2 regions of the Paenibacillus sp. J31R122 genome follow, and region 1 is predicted to be linked to the other one. Evidence: riboswitches for the same ligand, from Rfam matches in the RefSeq annotation. Region 1 holds a riboswitch; the other holds the start of a gene.
What was found. Region 1 has a riboswitch for ZMP and ZTP ahead of rpiB (ribose 5-phosphate isomerase B). Riboswitches for the same ligand answer to the same signal wherever they lie in the genome.
Positions count from the first base shown of each region.

Region 2: linked by a shared signal. The riboswitch ahead of AC0YN7_RS19920 (bifunctional 5,10-methylenetetrahydrofolate dehydrogenase/5,10-methenyltetrahydrofolate cyclohydrolase) and the one ahead of rpiB (ribose 5-phosphate isomerase B) in region 1 are both predicted to bind ZMP and ZTP.

Region 1 is NZ_JBWDNM010000016.1:158,241-163,166, reverse strand. It holds gene AC0YN7_RS24030 (L-threonylcarbamoyladenylate synthase) at 1-1,041, shown strand, start outside; gene AC0YN7_RS24025 (manganese efflux pump MntP) at 1,153-1,713, shown strand; gene AC0YN7_RS24020 (low molecular weight protein arginine phosphatase) at 1,760-2,350, shown strand; ZMP/ZTP riboswitch at 2,422-2,502, shown strand; gene rpiB (ribose 5-phosphate isomerase B) at 2,632-3,072, shown strand; gene AC0YN7_RS24010 (TIGR01440 family protein) at 3,130-3,735, shown strand; gene AC0YN7_RS24005 (serine hydroxymethyltransferase) at 3,841-4,926, shown strand, end outside.
Region 2 is NZ_JBWDNM010000012.1:139,955-144,880, forward strand. It holds gene AC0YN7_RS19910 (ABC transporter ATP-binding protein) at 1-59, shown strand, start outside; gene AC0YN7_RS19915 (ABC transporter ATP-binding protein) at 72-1,841, shown strand; gene AC0YN7_RS19920 (bifunctional 5,10-methylenetetrahydrofolate dehydrogenase/5,10-methenyltetrahydrofolate cyclohydrolase) at 1,958-2,803, opposite strand; ZMP/ZTP riboswitch at 2,866-2,944, opposite strand; gene AC0YN7_RS19925 (ABC transporter ATP-binding protein) at 3,191-4,915, shown strand; gene AC0YN7_RS19930 (ABC transporter ATP-binding protein) at 4,920-4,926, shown strand, end outside.

The DNA.
Region 1 (4,926 bases):
TGGCGTGTCGATCATACAGCTGAACGGCCTCGTTCCCAGCTGGAGGAAGCGGCAAAGCTGCTGCGCGAGGGCGGGTTGGTCGCTTTTCCGACAGAGACGGTATACGGTCTTGGAGCCGATGCTCGAAATACAGAGGCTGTTAAACGAATTTTTGCCGCAAAAGGGCGACCTTCTGATAATCCGTTAATTGTACATATCGCGCACCAAAGACAATTAGATGAGCTGGTGCTGCCTTATCCGGAGCTGGCTAAGACACTAATGGATAAGTTTTGGCCAGGGCCGCTCACCATTGTATTGCCTGTGCGCCCTAATGTGCTCTCGCAGTTAGTTACGGCTGGTCTTAAAACAGTTGGAATGAGGATGCCGGATCATCGAGATGCACTGGAATTGATCGCGCAGGCGGGCTGCCCTATTGCAGCGCCAAGCGCCAATCGTTCGGGAAGACCAAGCCCTACTCTGGCGGGGCATGTGCTGGAGGATTTGAATGGACAGATTGACGGTGTAGTAGACGGCGGTGCGACAGGTGTTGGGTTGGAATCGACCGTTATTGAGCTGGAGGACGATCATACGATTCGGATTTTGCGTCCTGGCGGTGTAACGCTGGAGGAACTGCGCCAGGCAGCTCCAGCAGCAATTATTGAAAGTGCTCAATTGATGGAGACCGGAATGGCGCCTCGATCACCTGGCATGAAGTATACGCATTACGCGCCTCAAGGCGAGCTTCAGCTTGTGAAGGGTAAGCCTGATGATGTCATAGCGTATATTAGCGCACAGGTTGAGGCTGCGCAGCTGCGCGGTGAATTGACTGGGGTACTTGCTTTCGAAGAACGAATCGCCGCTTATTCTGCTGATATCGTCGTCGCATGCGGCAGTGAAGCGCAGCTAGGAGAGGCCGCTCATCGTTTGTACGCGGCATTGCGTGAATTTGACGCTGCGGGGGCGCAGCGTATTTGGGCGGAGAGCTGCGGCGAGCAGGGTATTGGCGCCGCTCTGATGAATCGAATGGAGAAAGCGGCCGGTAATCGAATTATTCACGTATAAGAGTTCGTCTTTATAGGTACTCAACAGAGCTTGTATCAGCTTATAGTATGTTTGTCCTCATGTCCGCATATGTTTGGTATAGAATACCTGCGGACATGGAGGAGATAGGCTTTGATTGATGCTCATTTACAAGTCGGACAGTTATTGACGCTGCTCATCATTGCGATTGCGCTTGGATTGGATGCTTTTTCGTTGGGACTGGGAATTGGTCTAAAGGGCATTCGTCGGCTGGATATTTTAAAGCTTGGCGTCGTCATCGCCTTGTTCCATGTTATTATGCCGTTGGCTGGAATGATAGCCGGACATTATGTTAGTGGCTTGCTCGGTGATGTGGCAACGACGGTGGCGGGAGTTCTGCTTTTATTGCTTGGAGGCCATATGATTTATAGCTCATTGCGGGGAGATATGGTTCAATCCTTCGATCACCGTTCTTCACTGGGGATTCTAGTGCTTGCTCTCAGTGTGAGTATTGATTCTTTCTCTGTCGGAATTACGCTAGGTATGTTCGCGGCCAGCATTTGGCTAACGATATTGCTTTTTGGTCTTTTTGGAGGTTTAATGTCGGTAATGGGCTTAATGCTGGGACGTAGGGTGAGCGGTAATTTTGGAGAATACGGTGAGGCATGCGGAGGGGCGATCTTGTTCATATTTGGCATCTTATTTATTTTTTGATAATAGTTACAGGTTACGCTGAATGACGGTAAAAGGAGATGACAGTGTGAAACGTATATTGTTCGTTTGTACAGGTAATACATGTCGTTCGCCGATGGCGGAGGCAATGCTGCGCCGAATGGCTGCTGAGAAAGGAATTACGATTGCCATTCGCTCGGCGGGCGTTTCTACTGTAGATGGCCTGCCTGTCTCTGCCGGAGCGCTTGAAGCATTGCGTCTGCGCAATATTGATCACAAAGCATCCTCGAGAGCATTGACAAGCGAGTCGGTTACATGGGCTGATATTGTGCTGACGATGACGTCGGGTCACAAGCGCGGTCTGCTGCAACGGTTTCCGGAAGCGGTGGACAAGACGTATACCCTTATGGAGTTCACCCATCAAGATGAGCAGGTGCTCGCGGATATTGCCGAGCTGGAACAGCTTTACACGGAGCTGCATATGAAGCAAGCGCTTGGACAGCAGCTGACGGCGGCGGAGAGGAATCGTCTGCTGGAGCTGGAAAGACGAATACCTAGCTTTGATATAGCGGATCCTTTCGGAGGATCGCAATATATTTACAATAACAGTGCGGATGAAATCGAGGATGCACTTGTGCGCCTGCTGGACAAGCTGAAGACTAGGCAGACAGGGCAATAAGTGATTGCACCTCCTTTGCGAATACCGATTGATTTTTTCGTATGATTCAGCTATTATAAAAAGACAAATACGGTTTCTGATGTAACTGGCGACGGAAGTGGGTAACCACGATGGAGCATCAGAATATACGGCCGGTCGCCTGGGCAAAGAGCAGCATGCTGATAAGCATGTTCTGCTCTTTTTTCGTCTTTTTCTGAGAAAATAGGTATAATAACGTTGTGAGGTGTTCATCTTCAGTGGTGGGCATCAGTCGATACGCCTAAATGAGGAGGTCTTTTACATTGAAAATTGCTATTGGTGCTGACCACGCAGGATATCGGTTAAAGGATGAGCTAGTTCCGTTTATTCAATCTCTTGGCCATGAGCTAGTGGATGTTGGATGCAATTGCGAACAGTCGGTTGATTATCCTGACTATGCGCTTCCGGTATGCGACCTAGTAAAGACGGGACAAGCAGAACGAGGAATTCTCATTTGCGGTACGGGAATTGGTATGTCTATTGCAGCGAACAAGGTTAAGGGCATCCGTTGTGCTCTTGTTCATGATATGTTCTCCGCCAAAGCGACACGTGAGCATAACGACACGAACGTCTTGGCTATGGGAGAGCGAGTAATTGGTCCTGGCGTTGCACAAGAAATTGTTCGCATTTGGCTGGAAACACCGTTCTCAAACGGGGAGCGTCATATTGGACGTGTGAATAAAGTGATGAAAATCGAAGAATAGCTTACTATACAACCGTAGGTGAATATAATTGCAGCCAAGCGGAGGAGCTGAAACAGTTTGAGCAACAACGACGAATTGCATTTGGACAGCATCGCCTCCGAGGTAGAGACCATCGTTCGTGAGTTAGTTAAAGCTGGCGAGCTTACAATGGGTCAATTGCTTGTAATTGGTGTAAGTACTAGTGAGGTGCTTGGCCATCGGATTGGAACGGCGGGTGCTGTGGAGACGGCGTCGCAAATTTATGCCGGCGTTAAAGCCGTCCAAATTGAGATTGGATTTATTCCTGTATTTCAATGCTGTGAGCACTTGAATCGCGCGCTCGTTATGGAACGGACCGCCGCTGAACGGTATGGGCTCGAAATTGTAGGCGCAGTTCCTGTTCCAAAGGCTGGCGGGTCAATGGCTGCCTTCGCTTATCGACAAATGGAGCAGCCCTGCTTAACAGAAACGGTTCAAGCGCATGCGGGTATCGATATTGGAGATACAATTGTAGGCATGCATCTAAAACGAGTTGCCGTCCCGGTTCGACCGTCAATTCGTCAAATTGGCAAAGCCCACGTTACGATGGCTGTTACGAGGCCGAAGTTGATCGGCGGTACGCGCGCGGTGTACGAGCTGGAGTCCAGCATTACACCCGAGCAATCCATCGGCGCTTGTGAATAAGGAACTAAGTTTATACGCCGTGTATTGACAGTAACATGTATCACAACTAATTGATGTAATGAACATTCAAATAGAATCACACCCACAACGAGGAGGAATTTAATAATGGAAAACCTACGTAAACAAGATCCAGAAGTGCTAAAGGCGATGGGGCTAGAGCTTACACGCCAACGCGACAATATTGAACTAATCGCATCAGAGAACATCGTTAGCGAAGCGGTATTGGAAGCTATGGGAAGTGCTTTGACAAACAAATATGCAGAAGGCTACCCGGGAAAACGTTTCTATGGTGGCTGTGAGCATGTTGATGTCGTTGAGGATATCGCGCGTAACCGTGCAAAGGAATTGTTCGGTGCTGAGCATGCGAACGTTCAACCGCATTCAGGCGCGCAAGCGAACATGGCTGTTTACCTTGCAGCTTTGCAGCCTGGTGACACAGTTCTTGGTATGAATCTAGCTCATGGCGGTCACTTAACTCATGGTAGCCCAGTTAACGCTTCCGGCTTGCTATACAACTTTGTTGCTTATGGCGTGCAAGAGGATTCTTTTACAATTGATTATGAAGAAGTTCGGAAGCTTGCGTTCAAGCACCGTCCGCGTTTGATCGTGGCAGGCGCTAGTGCTTACCCGCGTACAATCGATTTCGAGAAGCTTGGCCAAATTGCTACTGATGTAGGCGCGTTGTTCATGGTTGATATGGCGCATATTGCTGGTCTTGTAGCTGCTGGCTTGCACCCGAACCCAGTGCCACACGCGCATTTCGTAACAACAACAACTCACAAAACGCTTCGCGGTCCTCGCGGCGGGATGATTCTTTGCCGTCAGCCATGGGCAGCAGCTATCGATAAAGCTGTATTCCCAGGCTCACAAGGTGGTCCGTTGATGCATATTATCGCAGCAAAAGCAGTTGCTTTAGGCGAAGCGCTTCAACCTGAATTCAAGCAATATGCAACTCAAGTTGTGAAAAATGCTAAGGTTCTTTCCGAAGAGCTGCTAGCTAAAGGCTTTAACATCGTGTCCGGCGGCACGGATAATCACTTGATGCTGATCGATACTCGCAGCCTGAACATTACTGGTAAAGCTGCTGAGCATGTACTTGACGAAGTGGGCATTACTGTTAATAAAAACGCAATTCCATTCGATCCTACAAGCCCGTTCGTAACATCTGGTATCCGTCTTGGTACACCGGCT
Region 2 (4,926 bases), on a different contig from region 1:
GTGGCTGGTATAAGGAGCAGTGGGAACGTCAGCAAATGGAAGCCAGTCTAGAAGAGTGAGGAGGTAGAAGAATGCCTAAGCAATCAACGGCGAGAAGATTAATCTCATACGCTCTCGTATATAAATTCAGAATAATCGGCGCGCTGCTTATTCTATGTTCCGCGGTAGGCGCGGAGCTGGCTGGTCCTTTTATTATCAAGACCATAATCGATTCGCATTTATATAAAAATACAGGTGATCTCAATGCGGTTTTATTATTGCTTGGTTTATATATGGGGCTGCTAGTTGTAGCGAGCATCTGTAATTTTACGCAATCCTATATGCTGCAATCAACTGCTCTGCAAATTATTAAAAACATGCGTATGGACCTCATGAAGCATATACAACGCATTCCGCTGCGTTATTTCGATAATACGCCAATCGGTCAAATTGTATCGAGAATTGCCAATGATACGGAAGCTGTGCGAGATTTATTTATGAGCTTTATGGCGACCTTCGTTGTAAGCTTTGTACAGCTGCTTGGTATTTTCATCGCGTTGTTTATTTTGGATATGCGGCTGGCGCTTTTCTGCTTATTGCTGCCGCCTTTATTTGCGCTGATCATGGTCATCCATCTGAAGTATTCGAAGAAGTATATTACGATCATGCGCGCTAGACTAAGTGATATGAACGCGATGATCAATGAGTCCATAGTCGTCATGCCAATCATTCAAGCGTTTCGCCGAGAAAAATTGACGTTGAAAGAGTTTGAAGTATTGAATGAAGATCGTTATATCAATCAAATCAAACAGTTTAGAGTGTTTTCTCTGTCATCTCGTAATATAGTTGGAACTATAGGAAGCTTGGTTACGGCATTGGTCATTTGGTATTTTGGCGGCCAATCCTTGCAAGGTGTCATTCAATTAGGTGTATTTTATGCGTTTATTGAGTATTTAGGGCGTATCTTTCATCCGATAATCGGCATTTTTGATCAATTGACGAATGCGCAGAGAGCGTTTGTTTCCGCTGAGAAGGTGTTTGCGATATTGGATATAGACGGTGCGGAGGTTGAGAAGGTCGATCAAGTGAAGCGTCCGGATGGGTCCGTGAAGTTCGATAAAGTTAATTTTGCGTATAAAAAAGGCGAAAATGTGCTGAAAGGTATTTCGTTCGAGGCTCGTAAAGGGGAGACGGTCGCGTTAGTCGGACATACAGGCTCTGGTAAAAGCTCGATTATGAATCTGCTCCTTGGCTTTTATGAACCGGGTGAAGGCAAAATTACAATTGATGACCGGGATATTACGACCTATTCTAAGCAAGCGCTTCGCAAGCATATGGGTATTGTTCTTCAAGATCCTTATCTATTTGCTGGAGATATCAGCTTCAATGTGAGCTTGTACAATAAGGACATATCGCTTGAGCGTGTGAAGAGCGTGCTTCGAGATGTTGGCGCAGCAGAATTCATAGAACAGCTGCCCGGCGGCTATGAGGAGCCGGTCGTAGAACGAGGAAGCACGTTATCCTCTGGACAAAGACAACTTATTTCCTTCGCTAGAGCGCTTGCTTTCGATCCGTCCATTCTTATTCTGGATGAAGCGACAGCCAGCATCGATAGTGAAACGGAAGGCTTAATTCAGAAGGCGCTGCAAGTTGTCAGTGAAGGCCGTACGACCTTAATTATCGCGCATCGATTGTCTACAATACGCAATGCCGATCAAATTCTTGTCCTGCATCGCGGCGAGATCGTCGAACGAGGCAATCACGAAACGCTGATGGCGCTCGAAGGCAGGTACTACAAAATGTATCAGCTGCAAAAAGGGGAAAAGGCTTCTTCGGCGAATGAGCCGATAATCGCGAAATGAGGGGCAGAAGCGCCTAGTACAAGTGCCCCTGAATCCGGCTGATGAGCCTATAATCTCCTTAAATTTAAGAAAAGTCGTTCAAGGAATTTGACCTGAACGACTTTTCTTTATATCTCTTATACGAGCATTGATTTCTCAGCAGCATCAACCGTGTGCTTGAGCAGCATAGCGATAGTTACAGGGCCAACACCCGCAGGTACTGGTGTAATGGCGCTAGCCTGCTTGAGGCATGCCTCATAATCGACATCACCTACATTCCCTTCATTATACCCAGCATCAAGCACGACAGCTCCAGGCTTGATCCAATCGCCTTGAATTAATTTCGGTTTGCCGACAGCGGCAACGACGATATCACCGAGACGAACGATATCCGCCAAATTTTCTGTTTTGGAATGGCAGGTCGTTACGGTTGCATTTCTATTCAATAACATGAGAGAGACTGGTTTTCCGAGTATCGGGCTGCGGCCAATGACGACGGCGTGTTTCCCTTCAGTCGGAACTTGATAGTAATTGAGTATAGTCACGATTGCCGCTGGCGTACAGGATGGATAGCTTGCGAATCCAAACGCATTTTGGGCGAAGCCTAAAGTAGTGACGCCATCGACATCCTTATCGATACTAATCGCGTCAAATGCTGCCCGTTCATTGATTTGATGTGGAACCGGATGCTGTAATAGGATACCGTGCACGAGTGGATCATCGTTAAGCTGGCGAATAACGGCTATCAAGTCTTCCGTTGAGATATGTTTATCCAATACAATTCGCTTGGATTCAATGCCAAGACGCTTACAAGCATTTCCCTTCATACGAACATAGGTTTCGGAAGCCGGATCATTGCCTACTAGAATGGTAGCCAAACATGGGATCGTCCCTTTTTCGGCGAGAGTCGCAACTCTCGTTTTAAGCTCCTCTTTGATAGAAGCAGCAACACGCGCACCGTCTAAAATAAGTTTTTCTGTCATCTTCTAACCCAGCTCCCTCGAATGTTATTGGAAAACATAAAAAGGCAAGAGGAATGTCCCCTTACCTTTGCCCAGGCGTACGGCTGAATATCTGCGCGCTCCCTCATGGTTACCCATGTTCCGCCAGTGACGCGCAGTTTTTTATTTGGTAATTATATGGTAGCAGTATTAGCGCAAAATAACAATGAACATGCTATAATTTCTCTAACAAGGGGGAGCCTGAAGGGCTGCCCTCTGCTTGTTTTAAAATATAAGAGAGATAAGCTTCGCTTTATACTTTGCTTATATTTAACCACGAAATGAGCTTGCGCTGCCAAGAGCCGCGCAAGCCGTTTATGCTTCTGGGTACAGATTTCATAAATTACTAGGTAATAGAGAGGTGATTATTTGTTAAAGCTTACTAGATTTTTGAAGAAGTATTGGTTTGCAGCTATGCTGGGACCACTGTTTATGCTGCTTGAGGTATGTCTGGATATGCTCCAGCCCAGGTTCATGGCGAGTATTGTGAATGATGGTATTATTGCTGGGGATTTAGAGTCTATCTTTCAAACTGCGCCCAAAATGCTGGTGGCGGCTATATTAGGGTTATTTGCAGGTGTTGGCTGCACCATTTTCGCGACGATTGCTGCGCAAAGCTTTGGGGCGGATCTAAGACAGGAGCTGTTTCAAAAGATTCAGTCCCTATCACTTCGTACGTTAGATCGTTTTGGATCAGGTTCAATTGTTACTCGGTTGACTGGAGATATCACGCAGATTCAAGGCTTAGTGCTGATGCTGCTGCGAACTTTTGCTCGTGATACGTTTATCATTATTGGCAGCTTAGTTATGGCATTTACGATCAGTCCGCGTCTATCACTTATTTTATTGGCGATGATTCCGCTGCTAATTGCTTTTCTTGTCATTACTACGCGTATCACGATACCGCTCTTCTCGAGTATGCAGCTGAGACTGGATCAGGTGAATACCGTTATGCAGGAAAATTTATCGGGTATTAGAGTGGTGAAAGCTTTCGTACGATCTGATTATGAGGAAGAACGGTTCAACCACACGAATACGAATTTACTTCAGGCCAGCGTTAAGGCTGCCAAAATAGTGGCATTAAATACGCCAATTATGTCTATTATTCTTAATTTCAGCATTGTTGCCGCGCTATGGTACGGGGGGATGCTTTCTGCAGAGGGATCATTGTCTGTCGGCAACCTTGCTGCTTTTCTTACTTATATTACACAGCTTCTATTTTCTACACTTGGTCTAGGCAATCAATTGATGACTATATCCCGTGCTAAGGCATCGGCGAATCGTATTAATGAAGTGCTTGCTGTGACAGCTGATAAATCAGAGGCGCCGCTGATGGGGACCAGTGCTACTAAAGTGCGTGAAGGACGGCTGGAATTTCAGCATGTGAGCTTTAGCTATGATGGAGATATGGAGAAAGCTTTGCTGCGGGACATTCATTTCACAGCCGAGCCAGGTGAGACGATTGGAATTGTTGGTGTGAATGGAGCAGGAAAATCGACATTGGTCAGCCTAATCCCGCGCTTTTATGAGGCAACTGCGGGTGTAATTCGTATTGATTCACATCCTATTAAGGATATTGATCCTATGGAGCTTCATAGCCAGGTTGGGATGGTGCTTCAGCAAGCACTGCTCTTCAGCGGAACGATTCGAGACAATATTAGCTATGGCAAGCCGGAAGCTAGTCAAGCGGAAGTAGAGGAGGCAGCAAAGGCTGCTGAGGCGCATGACTTCATTATGAAGCTGGAAAAAGGTTATGATACTGTACTTGGGCAGCGAGGAGTCAATTTGTCAGGCGGTCAGAAGCAGCGGATATCTATTGCGCGGACGCTGCTGCTGAAGCCGAAGATCGTTATTTTAGACGATTGCACAAGCGCAGTCGATTTGAATACAGATATGCTCATTCGAAAATCGCTGCAAACCATTATGAAAAACAGCACATGCCTGATTATTGGGCAGCGAATCGCATCCGTAGAGCAAGCTGATCGTATTATTGTGCTTGAGAATGGTCAAATAACGGCGGTCGGCACACATCTGGAGCTGCTAGGACAGAGTAAGCTGTACCAGCAAATTGCCTTATCCCAGCAAGGAGCGTAAGCGTATGAATC